3 regions of the Moritella sp. 28 genome follow, and region 1 is predicted to be linked to each of the others. Evidence: predicted binding sites of a transcription regulator. Region 1 holds the regulator's gene; each other region holds the start of a gene.

Region 1 (7,098 bases):
AGTTGCTGTGATCACTGGCCGTCAATCGACAATTGTAGCTAACCGTATGCAAGGTTTAGGTGTTAAGCATATCTATCAAGGCCAAGACAACAAAGTGATCGCATTTAATATGCTGCTCGAAGAACTAAAAATATCGCCAGAGCATGTGGCTTATATTGGTGATGACGTCATTGATTTACCAGTAATGAATCTTTGTGGACTCAGTGTTGCCGTTGCCGATGCCCACCCGCTTGTTAAAAAAAGTGCTGACTTTAGCACCTCTATTCGTGGTGGCTTTGGTGCAGTAAGAGAATTAGCAGATCTAATCCTATTGGCCAAAGGGATCTTAGACCAAGCACAGGGCACCTCTGTATGAGCCGCCAAAACATAGGAATTGTGATTCTCTTTCTTTGTGCACTTGGTATTTGGCGTTTTTTTTCGCCTGATGACGAGTCTGCAACGGCACAGTCAACCAAATATCAGCCTGATTTCACCGCTCAAATACTACGTAGCGTTGAATTTAGTATTGATGGAAAAATTATACGTCGCATTTTTGCAGATAGCATGGAGCATTATGGTGAGTTAGGCATGACAATGTTTACTAACCCCGTTATTATTATTTATGATGAAAATGCACAAGCGACATGGAAAATCAAAGCAAAAGAAGGTAACTTCAGTAGCGACGACGTGGCAACACTACGAAACGATGTTGTCATCAAGAATATGAAAAAAAATGATTATATTGATGCCATTACTACCAGTTATTTACAATTAGAGCTTGCCGAAAATTTGGTGCATAGCGATCAGTTAATTACCATTTCAGGGGACTTATTTCATCAAACAGGTGTCGGACTTGAAGGTGATTTAAAGCAAGAATACATGACTATCCTTAAGCAAGTTGAAGCGATTTATACTAATGATGAAAAAATATAAAGTTTTACTATTAACATTATTCATGAGTAATTCAGCCCTCGCATTAGAGTCTGATTTTACAGAGAATGTAGTCGTTAATGCCAAACGTCAAGAAGTGTTTATTAAAGAGAACCGAGTCATATTTTATGATAGTGTCGTGGTGACTCAAGGGACGACATTAATTCATGCCGATAAACTCACGGTCTTAAGCTCTGGCGAAAAAGGCACAGAAGTAATGATTGCCATAGGGTCGCCAGCCACTTTTTATCAAGAGCTTGATGACGGTAAGAAAATTAATGGCGAAGCAGATGAGATCCGCTACGAGCTAGGTAAAAAACGCTTAATCTTGTCAAAAAATGCACATTTACGCCAAGCTGATAGCGAAGTTAAAAGTGACAAGATTATCTACCAAATTGACAAACAAGAAATGATAGCCGAAAGCGGCAAGCATGAATCTGATCGAGTGATCACTATTTTCACTCCTGAAGACAACAAAACTAATTAGAGTAGATGAATTCATATGGCACGTTTAAAAGTATCACACTTAGCAAAAAGTTATAACAAACGAAAAGTTGTGTCAGATGTGAGTCTCGAAGTTGAATCAGGCCAAATTGTTGGTTTACTCGGGCCTAATGGCGCAGGTAAAACCACCACCTTTTATATGGTAGTTGGCTTGGTTAAGCGAGATCATGGACAAATCTTCATTGATGACCAAGAATTAACGCATGAGCCAATGCATATTCGTGCACAACAAGGTATTGGTTACTTACCCCAAGAAGCGTCTATTTTTCGTCGTTTATCGGTAACGAAAAATATCATGGCAATCTTAGAGTTACGAACTGAACTCACGCGTTTCGAACGTGAAGAAAAGTTAGAAGAATTATTAGAAGAGTTCCATATCACCCATATTCGCGATAGTTTAGGCATGAGCTTATCGGGTGGTGAACGCCGCCGTGTTGAGATTGCCCGCGCGCTTGCGGCAGATCCAAAGTTTATTTTATTAGATGAACCTTTTGCTGGCGTTGATCCAATCTCGGTAGGTGATATTAAAAAAATTATTCAACATCTGCGCGATCGTGGTTTAGGGGTATTAATTACCGACCATAACGTACGTGAGACACTCGATGTATGTGAACACTCTTATATTGTGAGCCATGGACATTTGATCGCATCTGGTACTTCTGAAGAGATTTTATCCAACGAAAAAGTGAAAGAAGTATACCTTGGTGATCAATTCCGACTATAGTTTGATATTGATACGTTACCGCATTTAAGGAAGAGAGAGTAGTCGTTAGATGAAGCCATCATTACAACTTCGTATGAGTCAATCTCTGGCAATGACGCCACAGTTGCAACAAGCGATTCGATTATTACAATTATCGACCTTGGAGTTACAACAAGAGATTCAAGAAGCATTAGACAGTAATCCGCTACTGGAACAAGAAGATCCCAACACAGCTCAAGCAAACGATACAGAAAGTAGTGATGAGCATAATCCAAATAATAACGACACAGTTACCGATGCCAGCCAAATAGAAGTTAGTGATGCGCTCGCCAGTGAAGCCATGCCAGATGAATTGCCTAATGACAGTAATTGGGATGATGTCTATACCCCTCAAATACAGACTCACAGCAGTGCGGGTAGCAGTATTGATGGTTTAGACCAAGTCTATCAAGGTGAGACCAGCGAAGGCTTATACGAGCATCTCATGTGGCAAATGGAATTAACCCCATTTTCTGACACTGATCGTGCTATTGCCGTTGCGATTATTGATGGCATTGATGATCATGGCTACCTTAATCAGACTTGTGAAGACATCCTGTCTAGCGTCAATAACGGTCACCAAGAACTTAGCGACAGTAGTAAAGAAAATAGTGAAGAGCAAGTTGAATTAGACGAAATAGAAGCAGTATTAAAGCGTATTCAACATTTCGATCCCATCGGCGTTGCAGCGCGTTCATTACAAGAATGTTTATTGATCCAACTCCAGCATTTACCTAAAAACACACCTTGGTTAACAGAATGTCAGCAAATAATTCAGTCTCACATGGATTTATTAGGCAATCGCGACTACCGTCAATTAAGCCGTAAGACAAAATTAAAAGAACCACAGCTTAAAGAGATCATGCAATTAATTCAGAGTCTAGAACCCAGACCTGGCAATGTTATCGATCAGACTGAAGGGCTTTATGTAATTCCCGATGTTTTAGTAAAGAAAAAAAATAATCAGTGGGTAGTCGAGTTAAATCCTGACATTGTGCCAAGATTAAAAGTGAACAATGAATATTCAAACTTGTCGACAAGCAATCGTAGTAGCAGCGATGGGCAGTTTATTCGAACGCATGTACAAGAAGCTAAATGGTTTATTAAAAGCTTAGATAGCCGTAATGAAACCTTACTAAAAGTAACTAAAAGTATTGTTCAACGACAAATTGATTTTTTTGAGTATGGCGATGAAGCCATGAAACCTATGGTTTTAAATGATATTGCCGAAGAAGTGGAAATGCACGAGTCAACCATTTCACGAGTAACAACGCAGAAGTTTATGCATACACCACGTGGTATTTTTGAACTTAAGTTTTTCTTTTCAAGCCATGTAAGTACTGACAATGGCGGAGAATGTTCATCAACCGCTATTCGAGCATTAATAAAAAAATTGGTCGCGGCAGAAAATGTCATTAAACCATTAAGTGACAGCAAGATTGCTGATTTACTTGCTGATCAAGGTATCAAAGTGGCTAGACGTACGATTGCAAAATATCGGGAGGCACTAAGTATACCACCGTCTAATCAGCGTAAAAGCCTATTATAAGGCTAATCCAACCTTCATAGGGGAGACATATATGCAAATTAATTTAACCGGTAGACATGTAAACATTACAGACTCACTGAAAGATTATGTTGATAGCAAGTTTTCCAAATTAGAACGGCATTTTGATCATATAAACAATATCCATGTGATTTTAAATGTCGAAAAATTACTTCAAATTGCAGAAGCAAAAATACATTTAAATGGGGGGGAGATCTTTGCCGTGCATGAACACAATGACATGTATGCCGCAATTGATGGCTTACTGGATAAGCTCGATCGCCAAGTGATTAAGCATAAAGAGAAGTTGATTCGTCATTAATTTTAATCTCGCCACAGATAACCTAAAGGAAAACCACTTTTTCCTTTAGGTATTAATGCTTCTGACATAATTAAAACATATCATATCCAAATCAATTGCGGGATAATGAACCCATTATTTTATATCGCTGTGAGGATAAAAGATGAAATTAATAATAGTCAGCGGCCAGTCAGGATCTGGTAAATCAATTGCATTACGCGTGCTTGAAGATCTAGGCTACTATTGCGTAGATAACCTACCAGTAAAATTACTACCACAACTGCTAAAAACCTTAAATGACCAAACCGAAAAAGTGGCAGTGAGTATTGATGTCCGTAACTTACCGACAGAAAAAAAAGAATTAAACGACATAATTACAGAGTTAAGAACGAGCACCGATCTGACTAGTTTATTTCTTGATACTAACCAGTCAGTCCTTATCAAACGTTATAGTGAAACCAGACGCCTTCATCCGTTAACAAAAGATGAGCTATCTCTATCACAAGCGATTGAAATAGAAAAAAAACGATTAAGCCCTTTAGCGTTACTTGCTGATTTAAAAATCGATACTACTGAACTCAATATTCATGAACTCAGTGAACAGATTAAAGAACGTATTTTAGGAAAGAAAAACAACCAACTTGTCTTAGTATTTCAATCATTTGGTTTTAAACATGGCCTACCTATGGATGCCGATTATGTATTTGATGTCCGTTTTCTACCAAACCCCCATTGGATCCCAGAATTAAAACCTTACACAGGTCTTGATGAACCCGTCATTAAATACCTGAGCCAACAGCCTGATGTAATGAGCTTTTCACAACAGATTGAAAACTTACTCACGACTTGGTTGCCAATGTTAGAAAAAAATAACCGCAGTTATGTCACCGTTGCTATCGGTTGTACAGGCGGCCAACATCGCTCGGTATTCATTGCTGAACAATTAGCAAAGAGCTTTAAACTACAAAATCGTGTAGTGCAAACTCGCCATCAAACCTTAGAAAAAAATAAACATAAAACTATCTAGGTACTCATTTGCAATGGCGTTAACGATCTAAACAGTTAATTATTTTACTTTATTGTTAATGCTGATTATAAATACAGATTAAGCTAGAATTACGCAGCACCAGCAAGCAAGGTCTTGCAGAAGAAGAATAATAAGAATGGGGACGACATATGCCAGAAAAGATGGAGCATGACAGCACACACCTACGTTTAAGCGAAGTGAACGAAGCACTTGATAGTGGTATGTTCATTCACGTTAAACGAATGCTCTACCAAACGCCCCCTTGTGATATTGCGTTATTACTGGAATCATCGCCACCAGCAGGCCGTAAAGTACTGTGGCGTTTAACCGACTCTGAAATGCAAGGTGAAATCCTTGACGAACTTAATGAAGATGCCAAAACCAGTATTCTCAAACTGATGGATACGGAGTCCCTTGTCGCTGCGACAGAGGGGCTCGATACTGATGATTTAGCCAATATTCTCCGTAGCCTACCAGACAGTATCTATCAAGAAGTTATCACCCAAATGGATACCCAAGATCGTCAACGTTTAGAAACAGCGATGGCGTATCCAGAAGACACTGCTGGCAGTATCATGGACACAGATACCATTACTTTAAGACCAGATGTGACTGTCGATGTGATCTTACGTTATATCCGTTTACGCGGTGAATTACCCGATGCCACAGATACTTTATACGTGGTTGATAAAGATGATCGCTTAATTGGCGATGTGCCCTTAGCCATGTTATTAACAACAGATCCAAACAGTGTGATTAGCACTATTATGGATCGCGAAGCAGAAACCTTACCTGCACATATGGATACCTCAGAGGTTGCCAAGCTGTTTGAACGTCATGACTGGATCTCTGCGCCAGTACTTGATGACTCAGGTAAACTACTCGGACGTATTACCATCGATGACGTGGTTGATATTATTCGTGAAAATGCCGAGCATGACATGATGGGTATGGCCGGTATGGATGACGATGAAGATACCTTCGCGCCAGTAATACAAAGTACCAAACGTCGAACACTCTGGCTTGGGGTTAATTTAATTGCCGCACTGACTGCTGCATCCGTCTCTAACATGTTTGAAGCGACCTTAGAACAACTCGCTACACTTGCTATTTTAATGACCATTGTGCCAAGCATGGGCGGTATTGCCGGTAATCAAACCCTCGCATTGGTTATTCGTGGTATGGCGGTTGGTCATATTAATGACGACAATAGCCGTTGGTTAATTGGTAAAGAAGCCATGGTTGGCGCACTGAACGGGGCTATCTGGGCAATATCTATTGCAATCATAGTATCATTATGGAAAGGCGATCCATCTCTGGGGCTGATCATTGGTGGCGCGATGTTTATCAACATGGCGATGGGGGGGCTTGCAGGCGTGGTCATTCCACTGGCAATGAAGAAATATAATATCGATCCTGCCTTAGCTGGCGGCATGGCACTCACCACCGTTACCGATGTCGTCGGTCTATTTGCCTTCTTAGGCATGGCAACACTAGTCTACGGTTAACCTTTATAACGAAAGCAGAGTTCAGAAAGTAAAGTTAATAGCCTATAACGTAAAAAGCCTGTGTCATCATGACACAGGCTTTCTCACTTAAACCTAGGGGATATTAGTTACCTGCAATCTGCATTGATTCTAATAGTGTAGAGCCCATTAGAATACTGCTACGAACATCGATATCGTTACCGACTGCAACAATATTTTTGAACATATCCGTTAAATTACCTGCGATCGTGATCTCGTGTACTGGATACTGCAGCTCACCATTCTCAACCCAGAAACCTGAGGCGCCACGGCTATAATCACCCGTTACAATATTCACACCTTGCCCCATCAGTTCAGTCACCAACAAACCAGTGCCCATTTGACGACACAGTTGACCTAATGTTTCGCCTTTACCTGTGACATTCCAGTTATGGATACCACCAGCATGGCCAGTTGTTTGCATACCCAATTTACGACCGCTGTAGCTGGTTAATAGGTAGCTCTTTAAAATACCTTGTTCTACAACATTTAAATCTTTAGTGCGCACACCTTCAGCATCATACATAGATGATGCTAAACCAC
Region 2 (7,098 bases), 370 kb from region 1:
AGTAACCGTTTCATATGGTTCTTGAGTTTCGCCATCTTTTTGAATCATGATCACTTCAGGACGAGATACAGCTAGCTCGAAACCTTCACGACGCATGTTTTCAATTAAGATACCTAGGTGAAGTTCACCACGGCCTGAAACTTTAAATTTATCTGGATCATCTGTTTGTTCAACACGTAATGCAACGTTGTGAACAAGTTCAGCTTCTAGACGTTCAAGGATGTTACGTGAAGTAACAAACTTACCTTCTTTACCACAGAATGGAGAGTTGTTTACTTGGAAAGTCATTGTTACTGTTGGTTCATCAACAGACAATGCAGGTAGTGCTTCAACAGCAGAAGGCGCACAGATAGTGTCAGAAATCTTAAGTTGACCTAGACCTGTGATTGCGATGATATCGCCAGCTTGCGCTTCTTCAGTTTCATGACGCTCAAGACCCATGTAACCAAGTACAGTACCTACTTTACCGTTACGGATATGACCATCAGCACAAATAACACTAACTTGTTGATTTGGTTTAACAGAACCACGTGTTACACGGCCAACACCGATCACGCCAACATATGAGTTGTGATCAAGTTGCGAGATTTGCATTTGGAAATCACCATCACGATCGCCTTCTGGAGCAGAAACACCATCAACGATAGCTTGGAATAAAGGTTCCATGTTTTCAGTAGCTTCTTCAGACTCAACGTTAGCCCAACCATTAAGTGCAGATGCGTAAACAACTTTAAAATCTAGCTGTTCATCAGTTGCGCCTAGGTTATCAAACAGATCGAAGATTTGATCCATAACCCATTCAGGGCGAGAACCAGGTTTATCGATTTTGTTGATAACAACAATTGGCTTAAGGCCATGTGCAAATGCTTTTTGCGTTACGAAACGCGTTTGTGGCATAGGACCATCAACAGCATCAACGATTAAGCAAACACTATCAACCATAGACATAATACGCTCAACTTCACCACCGAAATCGGCGTGTCCTGGAGTATCTACGATGTTGATACGGTAATCTTTCCATGTAATAGCAGTATTCTTAGCAAGAATTGTAATACCACGTTCTTTTTCAAGATCGTTAGAATCCATTACACGTTCTTCATTACCACCACGTTTCTCTAAAGTACCTGACTGTTCTAATAACTTGTCAACTAAAGTAGTTTTACCGTGGTCAACGTGAGCGATAATCGCAATGTTGCGTAGTTTATCTAGCACTGTGATGCCTCTATATATTTTATATGGGTAAAAATTAGGCGGTATTGTAACCGCCTCCTTGTGATCTACCTAGCAAAATTTTGGCACAGAGTAAAATGATTGCAATTTATTTTATTTAAAAACCAAGCAATAGCCACTAAATGGGCTTTTAGCACACAAAATATAAATAAATATAGGCCGTATCACACAGTGATCAATTAGACTTACAGATGAGACGTTTTATCAACTATATTTGAATACGATTTTACTGGTAATCCCTGAAAATAAACCATAATATCGAACTTAGTAATAGTAAATGTACGCGTTTTTTTACCGCAACAATCGCTGCACCAAACAAGTGCGTAGCACGCACGATCTTCGTGCAGCAATAGATTGGAGCAAGGGAGAATACGCACACTAAAGCAATAAAATCAACAACTTAAATAGTTGGCACATATATGGCATTATTTAAATCATGATTGTTTACAGTCAGCCACTTTAAATTAAGCCATCATATTGATGACACCGGAGGTTATTTTTTATGTCAGCAGAAAACGTATTAGCTCTAATTAAAGAACAAGACGTTAAATTTGTAGATTTACGTTTTACAGATACTAAAGGTAAAGAGCAGCACGTATCTCTACCACATCATCAAGTTAATGCCGGCTTCTTTGAAGAAGGTAAAATGTTTGATGGTTCATCAATTGAAGGTTGGAAAGGCATCAACGAATCTGACATGATTTTAATGCCAGATCCGGCAACAGCTGTACTTGACCCGTTCACAGAAGCAACAACTCTGAACCTTCGTTGTGACGTACTCGAACCTGCAACAATGCAAGGTTATAGCCGTGACCCACGTTCAGTAGCAAAGCGTGCACTTGCATACTTACGCTCAACAGGTATCGCTGATGATGTATTCTTCGGTCCTGAACCAGAATTCTTCCTATTTGATGATGTTAAGTACAAAACTGACATGTCAGGTAGTATGTACAAGATTGACGCTGAAGAAGCTTCTTGGAACTCTGATAAAGAGTACGAAGGCGGCAACATGGGTCACCGTCCAGGTGTTAAAGGTGGTTACTTCCCAGTATCACCAGTTGACTCTGCACAAGACATCCGTAGTGCAATGTGCCTAATAATGGAAGAAATGGGCTTAACAGTTGAAGCGCATCACCATGAAGTAGCGACAGCAGGTCAAAACGAGATCGCAGCACTATATAACTCAATCGTTGAAAAAGCGGATGAAGTTCAAATCACTAAATACGTTATCCATAATGTTGCACACGCTTACGGCAAAACAGCAACATTTATGCCTAAGCCACTTGTAGGCGATAACGGTTCAGGCATGCATTGTCACCAATCACTACAGAAAAATGGCGAAAACATTTTTTCTGGTGATCTGTATGGCGGTCTTTCTGAAACTGCACTTCATTACATTGGTGGTATCATCAAGCACGCAAAAGCAATTAACGCATTTGCTAACCCAGCAACTAACTCGTACAAACGTTTAGTCCCAGGTTTTGAAGCACCAGTAATGCTAGCTTACTCAGCGCGTAACCGTTCTGCATCAATCCGTATCCCAATCGTACCATCGCCAAAAGCGACACGTATTGAAGTTCGTTTCCCAGATCCAGCAGCAAACCCATACTTAGCATTCTCTGCGATGTTAATGGCAGGTATTGACGGTATTAAAAACCGTATTCACCCTGGTGATGCAATGGATAAAGATCTATACGACCTTCCAGCAGAAGAAGCAGCAGAAATTCCACAAGTTGCCTCTTCACTACAAGAAGCACTATCAGCACTAGATACTGACCGTGACTTCTTAACGGCTGGCGATGTAATGGCTGACGATACAATCGATGCTTACATTGCAATAAAAGAAGAAGAAGTTGAAAGACTGAACATGACAACTCACCCAGTTGAGTTTGAAATGTACTACAGCGTATAATTTCTTATTAATAAAAATTAATATCAAAAAACCCGCTATTTAGCGGGTTTTTTATTTGTGAAATAAATGTAACTAGGTGAAAATAACCATACAAATCAAGTAATCAAAGACAGGATGTCGCCATGAAATACGTAATGTTATTCATATTAATAATCACAAGCTATACTAGTGTTGCCGCTATTTATCAATGGACTGATGAACAAGGTATTACCCACTTTTCGGATGATGAAAGTAAACCAGCATCAGCCAAAGAAATTGATGTGAAGCTAACTCCACCTTCCATTGACTCTCTTACTCAATCAATTCCTCCGAAAACAAGTCATGCAAAAACCACAATGAATGACAAATCAGTCACGCCAAGTAGCATTCATATCAGCACACCACGCGATCAACAAACAATACGCAGTAATACTGGCGAAATCACAGTGTCTGCCACTCTCAGTTCAACACTGCTGTACGGTTCAAGTATTCGTTTATTAATTGATGGCATTACTTATAGTGAGCAAATTGAGAAGCAATTTGATGTCACAAACGTACCCATTGGTACGCATAAATTACAGTTACAAATAATTAACAACTTAGGCAAGGTAATTGCATCATCAGAGCTCATTACTGTTTATTTACATCGATTTAAGGCCAACTAAGCATTTCCGCTTTAATTTCACCACGCTGTACAGTAATATTTTAAAGTGAGCACCGAATTGGTGCGTTCAGTCACGGGATGTTTATCCTAATAAGGAAGTGCCATGGTAATGCTCCCAGAACCTCAACAGTCATTAATGAATAGCTTAGTTTCTTCGGTTTTCGTTCTCAATCATGATCTGTATATAAAATATCTCAATCCAGCGGGTGAACAACTATTAGGATCCAGTGCCAGTCGTGTGCTTGATGTGAAGATCACGGATATCATCGAACATACAACACTCGACCTTTCATTATTAGCAAGCATAATTAAAACAGGGCAAGGATTTACTGATAATGAAGTATCATTAGTCATTGATGATCGCCAACTATTAGTCGAAATTTCAGCAACATTAACGAACTTTAACTCGGAAGTCTGTGTTCTAATTGAAGCGAGACAAATAGACTTACAAAAGAAAATTAGCCAAGAACTTTATCAACACGTACAACAGCAAGCTGCACAAGAATTAGTACGTGGCTTGGCCCATGAAATTAAAAACCCACTCGGGGGATTACGTGGCGCCGCACAATTATTAGAGAAAGAACTACCAACGCCGGAATTAAAAGAATTTACAGGTATTATCATCGAACAAGCCGATCGATTACGGACGCTAGTTGACCGTTTATTGGGGCCACAAAAGCCTGGTCAGCAAACCATTTTAAATATTCATTCCGTCATTGAAAAAGTAAAACAGTTAGTCGAGTTTGATTTACCGTCAGGTATTATTATCGAACGAGATTATGATCCATCAATACCTGATTTTGAGATGGAACCAGACCTATTACAACAAGCACTACTTAATATAATTAGTAATGCCGTTCAAATACTAAAAGAACATGGCATCATTAAAATTATTACGCGTACAGCACATCAAGTGAATATCCAAGGACAGAAATATCGCTTATGTGCTGAAATAAAAATCATTGATAACGGACCCGGTATTCCAGAGCACATTAAAGATACCTTGTTCTACCCAATGGTTACTGCACGTGAAGGCGGCACCGGACTTGGACTTTCTATTGCTCAAAACCTGATTAAGCAACACAAGGGGAAAATTGAGTGCCATAGCTGGCCAGGTCATACCGAATTTGCCATTTATCTGCCACTAAGAAAATAAAGGATTAAACTATGACAACAGCAACAGTTTGGATTGTCGATGACGATAGTTCTATCCGCTGGGTTCTCGACAAAGCATTAAAATCACAGAAATTTGAAACCTCTGCATTTAGTGGTGCGCATGCCTTATTAAATAAACTCGAATTCGAACAGCCAGATATCATTATTTCTGATATCCGCATGCCAGAAATGAGCGGGTTAGAATTAATGAATAAAGTACATGCCATTCACCCTGACCTCCCGATCATCATAATGACTGCCCATTCCGATCTCGACAGTGCAGTCAATGCGTATCAGGCTGGTGCATTTGAATACTTACCAAAACCGTTTGATATTGATGAAGCCGTATCCTTAGCGACTCGTGCAGTGACTCATGCCAAAGAGCAAAGCAAAAACCGCCGTAAAAATAATAAAGTCGCGCCAGTGACTGAAATTATTGGTGAAGCACCGGCCATGCAGGAAGTATTTCGCGCTATCGGTCGCTTATCACGTTCTTCGATCAGCGTATTAATTAATGGTGAATCTGGCACAGGTAAAGAATTAGTTGCACAAGCGCTACACAAACACAGCCCACGCGTAAATAACGAATTCATTGCCTTAAACATGGCTGCAATACCCAAAGATTTGATTGAATCAGAACTTTTTGGTCATGAAAAAGGTGCTTTCACTGGCGCAGCAGGTGTGCGTAATGGTCGCTTTGAACAAGCTAATGGCGGTACCCTATTTTTAGATGAGATCGGGGATATGCCGATTGATATTCAAACGCGATTATTGCGGGTACTTTCTGATGGGCAGTTTTACCGTGTAGGGGGCCATTCTCCGGTGAGCGTGGATGTACGAATCATCGCAGCAACGCATCAAAACTTAGAAAAGAAAGTAGCTGATGGTAGTTTTCGTGAAGACTTATTCCATCGTTTGAACGTCATTCGTATTCATATTCCATCGTTAAATGAACGTCGAGAAGATATTCCTAAACTCGCCAATCATTTTTTAATCAGAGCGGGTAAAGAGCTGAGTGTCGAAACCAAAATTCTCAGTAAAGAAGCACAAACCTATTTAGCCAATCATCATTGGTCCGGTAACGTTCGCCAACTTGAAAATATTTGTCGTTGGTTAACCGTGATGGCCAGCGGCCAAGAAATATTCATTGCTGATTTACCTTCTGAGATCACCGAAGAGCAATCGCCTTTAATAAGTCATGGTAGCGCGGCTCAAAGTGGCGACTGGCGCACACAATTAAAAACCTGGACGGCACAGCAACTCGCATCAGGACAGAGTGATATCCTTGCTGAAGCAATGCCCGATTTTGAACGTATCATGTTACAAACCGCACTCGAGTACACACAAGGTCATAAACAAGATGCAGCAAAACTACTGGGTTGGGGTCGTAATACTCTCACCCGTAAGTTGAAGGAACTCGATATTAATTAATTATGCTTAGGCAGTTAACCTATTCTTTAAGTTAACTGCCGCTTACTAATTCAGTGAGTCATGTTTCTCAATAATATAATTATGGAGTATCAAAGCTAAGTCATTATCAATATCAAAATTCAACGCCAGCCCTTTGCCATTATTATTTTCATTTTCAATCCGTACAACGTTAGCCTTAACTAAATGAAAACCACGTTGTGGAATCTTTAAATAAAAGTTCACACGGTCCCCTTTTTGAAGGTTAAAATCAATAGACGAAAATTGCTGCGCACTGCATAACATAAATAATCCCGACGTCGATATATTCAGAACAGCCCCCAATAAGACTTCACCTTTCGGATCAAATACCTTTAAACCTTTAGGATCCGACAGGCGCCAATAACGCCCTTCTCCACCTTTATGATCAATGATATCGGGAGGACCAAGCTCCTTTAGCTCATCGCTATAGCCATCACTAATAAGATAAAGCGGAAAACGAAATTCCTTTTGTTCGCTTTGCGTTACCAATACAATGTCATCAGATTGCGCTAATACATCCAGCATTTTTTTTGAAATGTGCGAAATACATACTTCACGGCTAACATCATCAGCATGACTTTCAATTACTTCCTGTAATAAATTAAGTTCATCTTGAGTTAAAATATCCGTCACTTTCTTTGGCATGAAAAAACCTTTATTACTTTGTCGAGAAACATCCTGTTTGCTATACAAAGAGTGGGAGTAATTT
Region 3 (7,098 bases), 900 kb from region 1:
CACGTGCATTAATTAATAAATTATGGGGTCGTGATACTCGTCATGACTTGAAGGTATAATGATGATGACTATCAATATAAACAATAGTAACAAAAACAATAGTAATAACTACAGTCAATTACGTTATATCAGCAGTGCTGTATCAGTGGTTTTTATGCTTGTTGCGATAGCATTTCTTAGTATTAATGGACTGAATTGGGGAGTTGACTTCACTGGTGGTGTTATTACTGAAGTGCAGATGGATCCAACGATTACAATGAGTGAGATCTCGCCTTTATTACAATCGGCATTGAACCAAAATGTTAATGTTATTGAAGGGGGGGAGATGGGTCGATGGATCTTACGCTACGCGGAACCTGCGACTGGCATGGGTATTCCGGATATCACAGAGGTACTCGCGCCATTATCAACAAATATTCAAGTACTAAACACCAGTATTGTCGGATCTCAAGTTGGACAAGAGTTAGCGGAACAAGGTGGCCTAGCGATCTTAGTCTCGATGTTGTGTATCATGGCGTATTTAAGTTATCGCTTTGAATGGCGTTTAGCGTCGGGTGCATTATTTGCCTTGCTGCACGATGTATTATTTGTACTTGGGGTGTTTGCTGCATTACAACTCGAGTTTAACTTGACGGTATTTGCGGCGATATTGGCGATTATCGGTTATTCATTAAATGATTCTATTATTATTGGGGATCGTATCCGCGAGTTACTTATTCTTAAGCCTAATTTAGCAATTGCTGATGTGAATAATGATGCTATTGGGGCAACTCTATCGCGCACAATGGTAACATCTGGAACAACCTTAATGACGGTCTCGGCATTGTGGTTACTTGGGGGCGAACCTTTGAATGGATTCTCTGTTGCGATGTTCATTGGTTTAATTGTCGGTACATGGTCATCGATTGCTGTTTCGACTACGTTACCTGAATTCTGGGGGTTAAATGCCCGACATTATCAGGTCGTTGAGTTGAAAAAGGGGGCTTACGAAGACTAATACATTTATTATTGTAGGTAATTTGAGCGCGTGGGTTTGTTAATCCTGCGCGTTTATCTATGATAAACAGATCAATATGTAGATAATGTGATATAGCACAGACTATTTTTACTCTAACTTCTAATTAACCCCTACCGTTGTTTCATCTTGATTTAGGAATGTGTACTATAGCTATGTCAATAAATTGGCGTCGGTTAGTTTTTGACACTATTTAACAGTCGGTTAACTGTGGTTTATTTAAGTTTGAGTAAAGTTTAGCGTAGGCAGTAATATGGATACTACTAAGTCAGTTTTTGTAATTGATGAAAATATTGAACGGAGACAAAATTTAGAAACGATATTGTCCTTTCTTGGAGAAGGGTGGCAGAGTTATGACTCTCACATCGACATTAGTGCAAAGATCGATCTTGCTGCAAATAGTGTTATCGTGTCTTCAGATAGGTATTCAGAAAAGGAACTATTTGCGTTACTTGATGCTAACCCAATGAATCCATTTTTGACGTTTGGTACACAGGAAACAGCATCAAAGCAAGGTAATTTAATCGGTCATATCGAACATCCTTTTTCCTATCACCAGCTGACACTTTTACTCGGGCGTTGTCAATCTTATCGCCAATGTGTTACGAGTAAGTTAGGTCAATCAACCTCGGCCTCAAAAGCATTAATTAAACAGTTAGTAGGGCGTGGTGATGCGATTCAAAGTGTTCGCCATTTGATTACTCAAGTTGCGACTAAGGGTGCTAATGTTTTAGTTCTCGGTGAATCAGGTACGGGTAAAGAAGTTATTGCCCGTTCAATCCATGATGCATCATCACGTAATCACGGCCCATTTGTTCCTGTTAACTGTGGTGCGATCCCGGCTGAATTATTAGAAAGTGAATTATTTGGTCATGAAAAAGGTGCGTTTACGGGCGCGTTTTCAGCACGTAAAGGACGCTTTGAACTCGCAAGTGGTGGTACTTTATTCCTTGATGAAATCGGTGATATGCCGCAGCCAATGCAAGTGAAATTATTACGTGTTTTACAAGAGCGAGTTTTTGAACGCGTGGGTGGCAGTAAAGCAATTAAAGCTGATGTAAGGGTTATTGCTGCAACACACCGTAATTTAGAGAAAATGATCCTTGATGGCGAATTTCGTGAAGATCTTTATTACCGTCTGAATGTATTCCCAATTGAAAGCCCTGCATTGCGTGAGCGCCCTGATGATATACCATTACTGATCCAAGAGTTATTACGCCGACACGAAGCAGAGCATGATGCGACAATCTTATTTACGCAACGGGCAATGGAATCGTTAATGCAACATTCATGGCCGGGTAATGTACGTGAATTATCGAATTTGATCGAACGTTTACTGATCATGACGGCTGGTAATATTGTGGATATTGGTGAGTTACCTGCTAAATACCGTTATAACGATGATGGTGAAAGTCAGAGCATTAGTTCAGAGTTACCGAGTGAATTAGCTGAGCGTGATGCAATATCTGCAATGTTTAATGATGATATTTTTGCCGATATAGAAGAAGAATCACAAGAAGATGGTTTCTTCTCGATGCCAAATAGTTTGCCTGAACGCGGCGTTAATCTGAAAGAGATGCTGGCCGAATTCGAAATAGACATGATTAAACAAGCCCTTGATCAACAAGCGCACGTTGTCGCCCGAGCTGCAGATCAACTTGGCATGCGTAGAACGACATTGGTTGAAAAAATGCGTAAGTATGGATTACAGAAAGAAGCCTAAATAAATGTAACCAAGTATAGATTTACTTATCCTTGATAAAACAAACGAGAAAGCTCAACGTGATGTTGGGCTTTTTTCTTTATATATACAATGGTTTACGCCCCTTTAATTATTGGCACACTAAATGCATCGTTAGGTGCGAGTCAATTTTTTAGCGGAGTGCTACCATGGTACAAGAATCTTATCCCGGCGAATTAGCAGAACTACGAGCACACAAAAATCGTAGTGAAAAGTTAGTAGAAGCATTGCCGTCAGGGTTGGTTATTCTTGATGGCAACGGTATGGTCATTGAAGTCAATAAAGTTGCTGTGCAATTACTTGGTGAACCATTGATCGATTCACGTTGGATGGATGTCATTCAACGTGCGTTTACCCCTAAAGAAGATGACGGACATGAAATTTCATTAAAGAATGGCTGTAAAGTTCAACTTTCGATCACGACACTTGGCACGCAGCCTGGTCAGTTAATAATGTTGACAGACTTAACGTATACACGTCATTTACAAGAGCGTGTCAGTCATATGAAACAGTTGTCGTCATTGGGGCGAATGGTAGCGTCATTAGCACACCAGATCCGCACGCCATTATCAGCGGCATTATTATATGGATCTAATCTAGCCAACCCGAATCTCCCGCCAGCATCAAAGAAACGTTTTCAAAGTAAACTTATTGAACGGCTTAATGATTTGGAAAACCAAGTTAATGACATGCTGCTATTTGCACGTACCGGCAAAGATTTAGTGGTTGAAGAGATTTCACTGCAGAACTTATTAATTCAAGTGCAAGCGGGCAGCGAAGCTATGATGTTGCAGACTGGTAGCAACATGCAAGTGACACTACCCGAACCCGATTTATTAATTCTAGCTAATCGTAATGCACTTTCTAGTGCGATTGGCAATTTGATACAAAATGCATTACACGCTTGTGGTCAAGGGGCTAACCTCGCTATTTCTGCAGTCCGCTCCGGTGATGACAAAGTCGCAATTGTGGTATCTGATGATGGTCCCGGGATCTCGACGCTCATGCAAGCAAAAATCTTAGAACCTTTCTTTACCACCAAATCACAGGGCACGGGTCTTGGCCTTGCTGTTGTACAAAGTGTGGTGAAAGCGCACCATGGCAGTTTAGAGTTGAACTCAACTGTCGGTGAAGGAAGTCGTTTTAGTATAATCGTACCGCTACATCGCGTAGCAGAACCTCAACCAATGGTAATAGGTGGATAATAGTATGTCCCATTCTCAAATTCTTGTAGTTGAAGATGATTTAGGTCTTCGTGAAGCCTTAGTTGATACCTTATTAATGGCTGGTTATGAGTGCGATGAAGTTGATAGCGGTGAAAGTGCACTGATTGCATTAGGTAAAAAAACCTATGATATGGTCGTGAGTGATATTCAAATGGGTGGCATGACGGGATTAACTTTACTGCATAATATTAAACAAAAACACCCCGATTTACCGGTATTGTTAATGACGGCTTATGCCAAAGTAGATGATGCGGTAACGGCAATGCGTAATGGTGCAGTTGACTACATTGGTAAACCTTTCTCTCCAGAAGTATTGATTAATCAGGTTGGTCGTTATGTACCACCACAAAAAATAGCTAAGCGCACACCTTGTTACGGTGATGAGAAAACAGAGCAACTATTAAGTTTGGCGCGTAAAGTGGCTAAATCAGATGCAACGGTCATGGTGACAGGTCCAAGTGGAACGGGTAAAGAAGTGCTATCACGTTATATTCATGATAATTCACTGCGTTATGACGGTCCATTTGTGGCTATTAACTGTGCGGCTATCCCAGATAATATGTTAGAAGCAACACTGTTTGGTTATGAAAAAGGCGCATTTACTGGCGCGATACAAGCATGCCCAGGAAAATTTGAGCAAGCACAAAACGGTACCATTTTACTGGATGAGATCTCGGAAATGGACTTATCGTTGCAAGTTAAATTATTACGGGTATTGCAAGAGCGTGAAGTTGAGCGCTTAGGTAGCCGTAAAACCATTAAACTTAATATACGAGTCATTGCTACCAGTAACCGTAATATGAAACAAGCTGTCTCGAATGGTGATTTCAGAGAAGATTTATATTATCGCTTAAATGTATTCCCATTAGCTTGGCTACCGTTAACTGAGCGTAAAGGTGATATTTTACCGATTGCGGAACATTTATTAAAATTACACTGCAAACAAAATAATATTCCAACGTTAGAATTACTTAACTGCGCGAAGGCGAAGTTACAGATTTATCATTGGCCGGGTAATGTACGTGAATTGGACAACGTGATCCAACGCGCTATGATTTTAGCGGTTGATGGGAAAATAAAAGATGCAGATCTTATTTTAGAAGATTTTACTGCCGCAGATTTTCAAGTCATAGCGCCGATTGCTCAAGTGCCACAGCTACATATTAAATCGGAAATCCCTGTGCGCAGTATTAATCAACCCAACGAGCCTTTAGGTAACGAATTACGTCAACAAGAGTATCAAATTATTTTGGAAACCTTGATTGGCTGTAATGGCGTGCGTAAAAACGTTTCAGAAAAATTGGGTATCAGTCCACGTACATTGCGCTATAAATTAGCGAAAATGCGAGAGCAAGGCATCGAAATCCCTGCATAACTATTTATAAAAACAATCGTTATAAAAAGGCCGTAATCAATTGAAGTTACGGTCTTTTTTTTGTTGGCATGTTAATTGCTCCTCTCAAGGTAGGTCAAAAATATGACAACGAGGATAATCAATGAATATCGCAGCCAATAATCTCTACTCCGAAATGCAAAGCATGTCGTTACAGGCGACTAAATTTGAAGCAGATCCTACCGCGGTAAAAGCGCCAACCACAACATCTGCCAATTTTGGTGATATGTTGCAGCAAGCAATGGATAGTGTTAACGGATTACAGCAAAATACTGGTGATTTACGCACCCGTTTCGATCAAGGTGATCGCAGTGTGTCCCTAAGTGATGTTATGATAGCATCGCAAAAATCGGGGATAGCATTCGATGCTACGGTACAGGTTCGTAACAAATTGATCGAATCTTATAAAGAAATAATGAGTATGCCTGTTTAATCTCGGGTAAAGGAGTAACTCTGTGGCTGACATAGCTTCAAATACAGGTATCGTAAGTAATGACGATATGGGTAATGATTTAGCGCAACTAGATGAAAATGAGCAAAAAAGCTCAGCATTTGGTTTTTTCACTAATGCCGATATCTTACGTCAAATCATCCTAATCTTAGCATTAGCGATCTCGCTAACCTTAGTGGTATTTATTTTACTCTGGGGCAAAGAGCCTGAAATGCGTCCTTTAGGTACGTATCAAACGGTTGAACTCATTGAAACCCTCGAATTTTTAGACCAACAGAAAATAGAATATAAAATTAATGGTGATACGATCTCTGTTCCTGCTGAGCAGTATCAAGACATTAAATTACGATTACGTCGCTCAGGACTCGTCACTGCAGAATTAGAAGGTGACGATATTTTGATGAAAGATATGGGCTTTGGTGTCAGCCAGCGTGTCGAACGAGAACGTTTAAAATTGGGTCGTGAACGTCAAATATCACGGGCATTAACAGAATTTAAACATGTATCAAAGGCACAAGTATTATTAGCCATCCCAAAAGAAAATGTGTTTGCTAAGCGCGACAAGAAGCCCAGTGCAACAGTTGTATTAACGGTACGTAACAGCAACGCAATCTCGCAAGAAAATATTGATGCTATGGTGCAATTGGTTGCTTCTGCTGTTCAAGGCTTAGAACCCACCCGCGTAACCTTGACTGATCAAAATGGCCGCTTGCTGAACTCGGGCAGTCAAGACATGATGGCTGCAAAAGGTCGACGTGAATTTGAAATTGTACAAAATCATGAACGTGAGTACCGAGATAAAATAGATTCTATACTTATCCCTATCTTAGGTGTCAGTAATTATACCGCTGAAGTTGATGTATCAATGGACTTTAGTGTGACAGAGCAAACACAAAAACGTTTTAATCCCGATTTACCTGCAATACGCAGTGAAATGTTATTAGAGCGTCAATCGATTGGTAATGATAGTCAAGGTATTCCGGGGGCATTAACCAATCAACCTCCACTAGACGCGGATATACCTGAAGAGGCAGCTGGAGAGAATGCCGCAGCTCGTCCTATTGGTCAATCTCAAAAAGAATCAACGCGAAATTATGAACTTGATACAACAATCAGTCACACTAAATCACAAACCGGTGTTATTCGGCGCTTAAGTGTGTCTGTTGCGATAGATTACATCAATAGTACAGGAGCCGATGGAACACTGGTGAGGGAACCTCGTAGTCAAGCCGAACTCGCCAATATCCGTCGTGTTTTACAAGGTGGCGTGGG

The links. Region 1 encodes sigma-54, which starts transcription at its own class of promoters, with help from an activator protein. Its sites were predicted from a motif close to GTTGGCACGNNNNTNGNNT; they were not measured.
Region 2: glnA (glutamate--ammonia ligase) is a predicted target of sigma-54. The motif match lies at 1,638-1,656, and genes of this name have one in related genera.
Region 3: fliE (flagellar hook-basal body complex protein FliE) is a predicted target of sigma-54. The motif match lies at 5,420-5,438, and genes of this name have one in related genera.

Annotation. Positions count from the first base shown of each region.
Region 1 is NZ_CP056121.1:231,480-238,577, reverse strand. Features, by position in the region: gene kdsC (3-deoxy-manno-octulosonate-8-phosphatase KdsC) at 1-355, shown strand, start outside; gene lptC (LPS export ABC transporter periplasmic protein LptC) at 352-912, shown strand; gene lptA (lipopolysaccharide transport periplasmic protein LptA) at 935-1,396, shown strand; gene lptB (LPS export ABC transporter ATP-binding protein) at 1,412-2,137, shown strand; gene HWV02_RS01090 (RNA polymerase factor sigma-54) at 2,187-3,704, shown strand; gene hpf (ribosome hibernation promoting factor) at 3,736-4,023, shown strand; gene rapZ (RNase adapter RapZ) at 4,166-5,029, shown strand; gene mgtE (magnesium transporter) at 5,179-6,537, shown strand; gene pmbA (metalloprotease PmbA) at 6,641-7,098, opposite strand, start outside.
Region 2 is NZ_CP056121.1:4,954,970-4,962,067, forward strand. Features, by position in the region: gene typA (translational GTPase TypA) at 1-1,212, opposite strand, end outside; gene glnA (glutamate--ammonia ligase) at 1,733-3,142, shown strand; gene HWV02_RS22090 (DUF4124 domain-containing protein) at 3,265-3,786, shown strand; gene glnL (nitrogen regulation protein NR(II)) at 3,889-4,941, shown strand; gene glnG (nitrogen regulation protein NR(I)) at 4,953-6,371, shown strand; gene HWV02_RS22105 (PilZ domain-containing protein) at 6,417-7,034, opposite strand.
Region 3 is NZ_CP056121.1:1,132,949-1,140,046, forward strand. Features, by position in the region: gene secD (protein translocase subunit SecD) at 1-59, shown strand, start outside; gene secF (protein translocase subunit SecF) at 59-997, shown strand; gene HWV02_RS05210 (sigma-54 dependent transcriptional regulator) at 1,269-2,738, shown strand; gene HWV02_RS05215 (PAS domain-containing sensor histidine kinase) at 2,906-3,961, shown strand; gene HWV02_RS05220 (sigma-54 dependent transcriptional regulator) at 3,966-5,357, shown strand; gene fliE (flagellar hook-basal body complex protein FliE) at 5,479-5,808, shown strand; gene fliF (flagellar basal-body MS-ring/collar protein FliF) at 5,831-7,098, shown strand, end outside.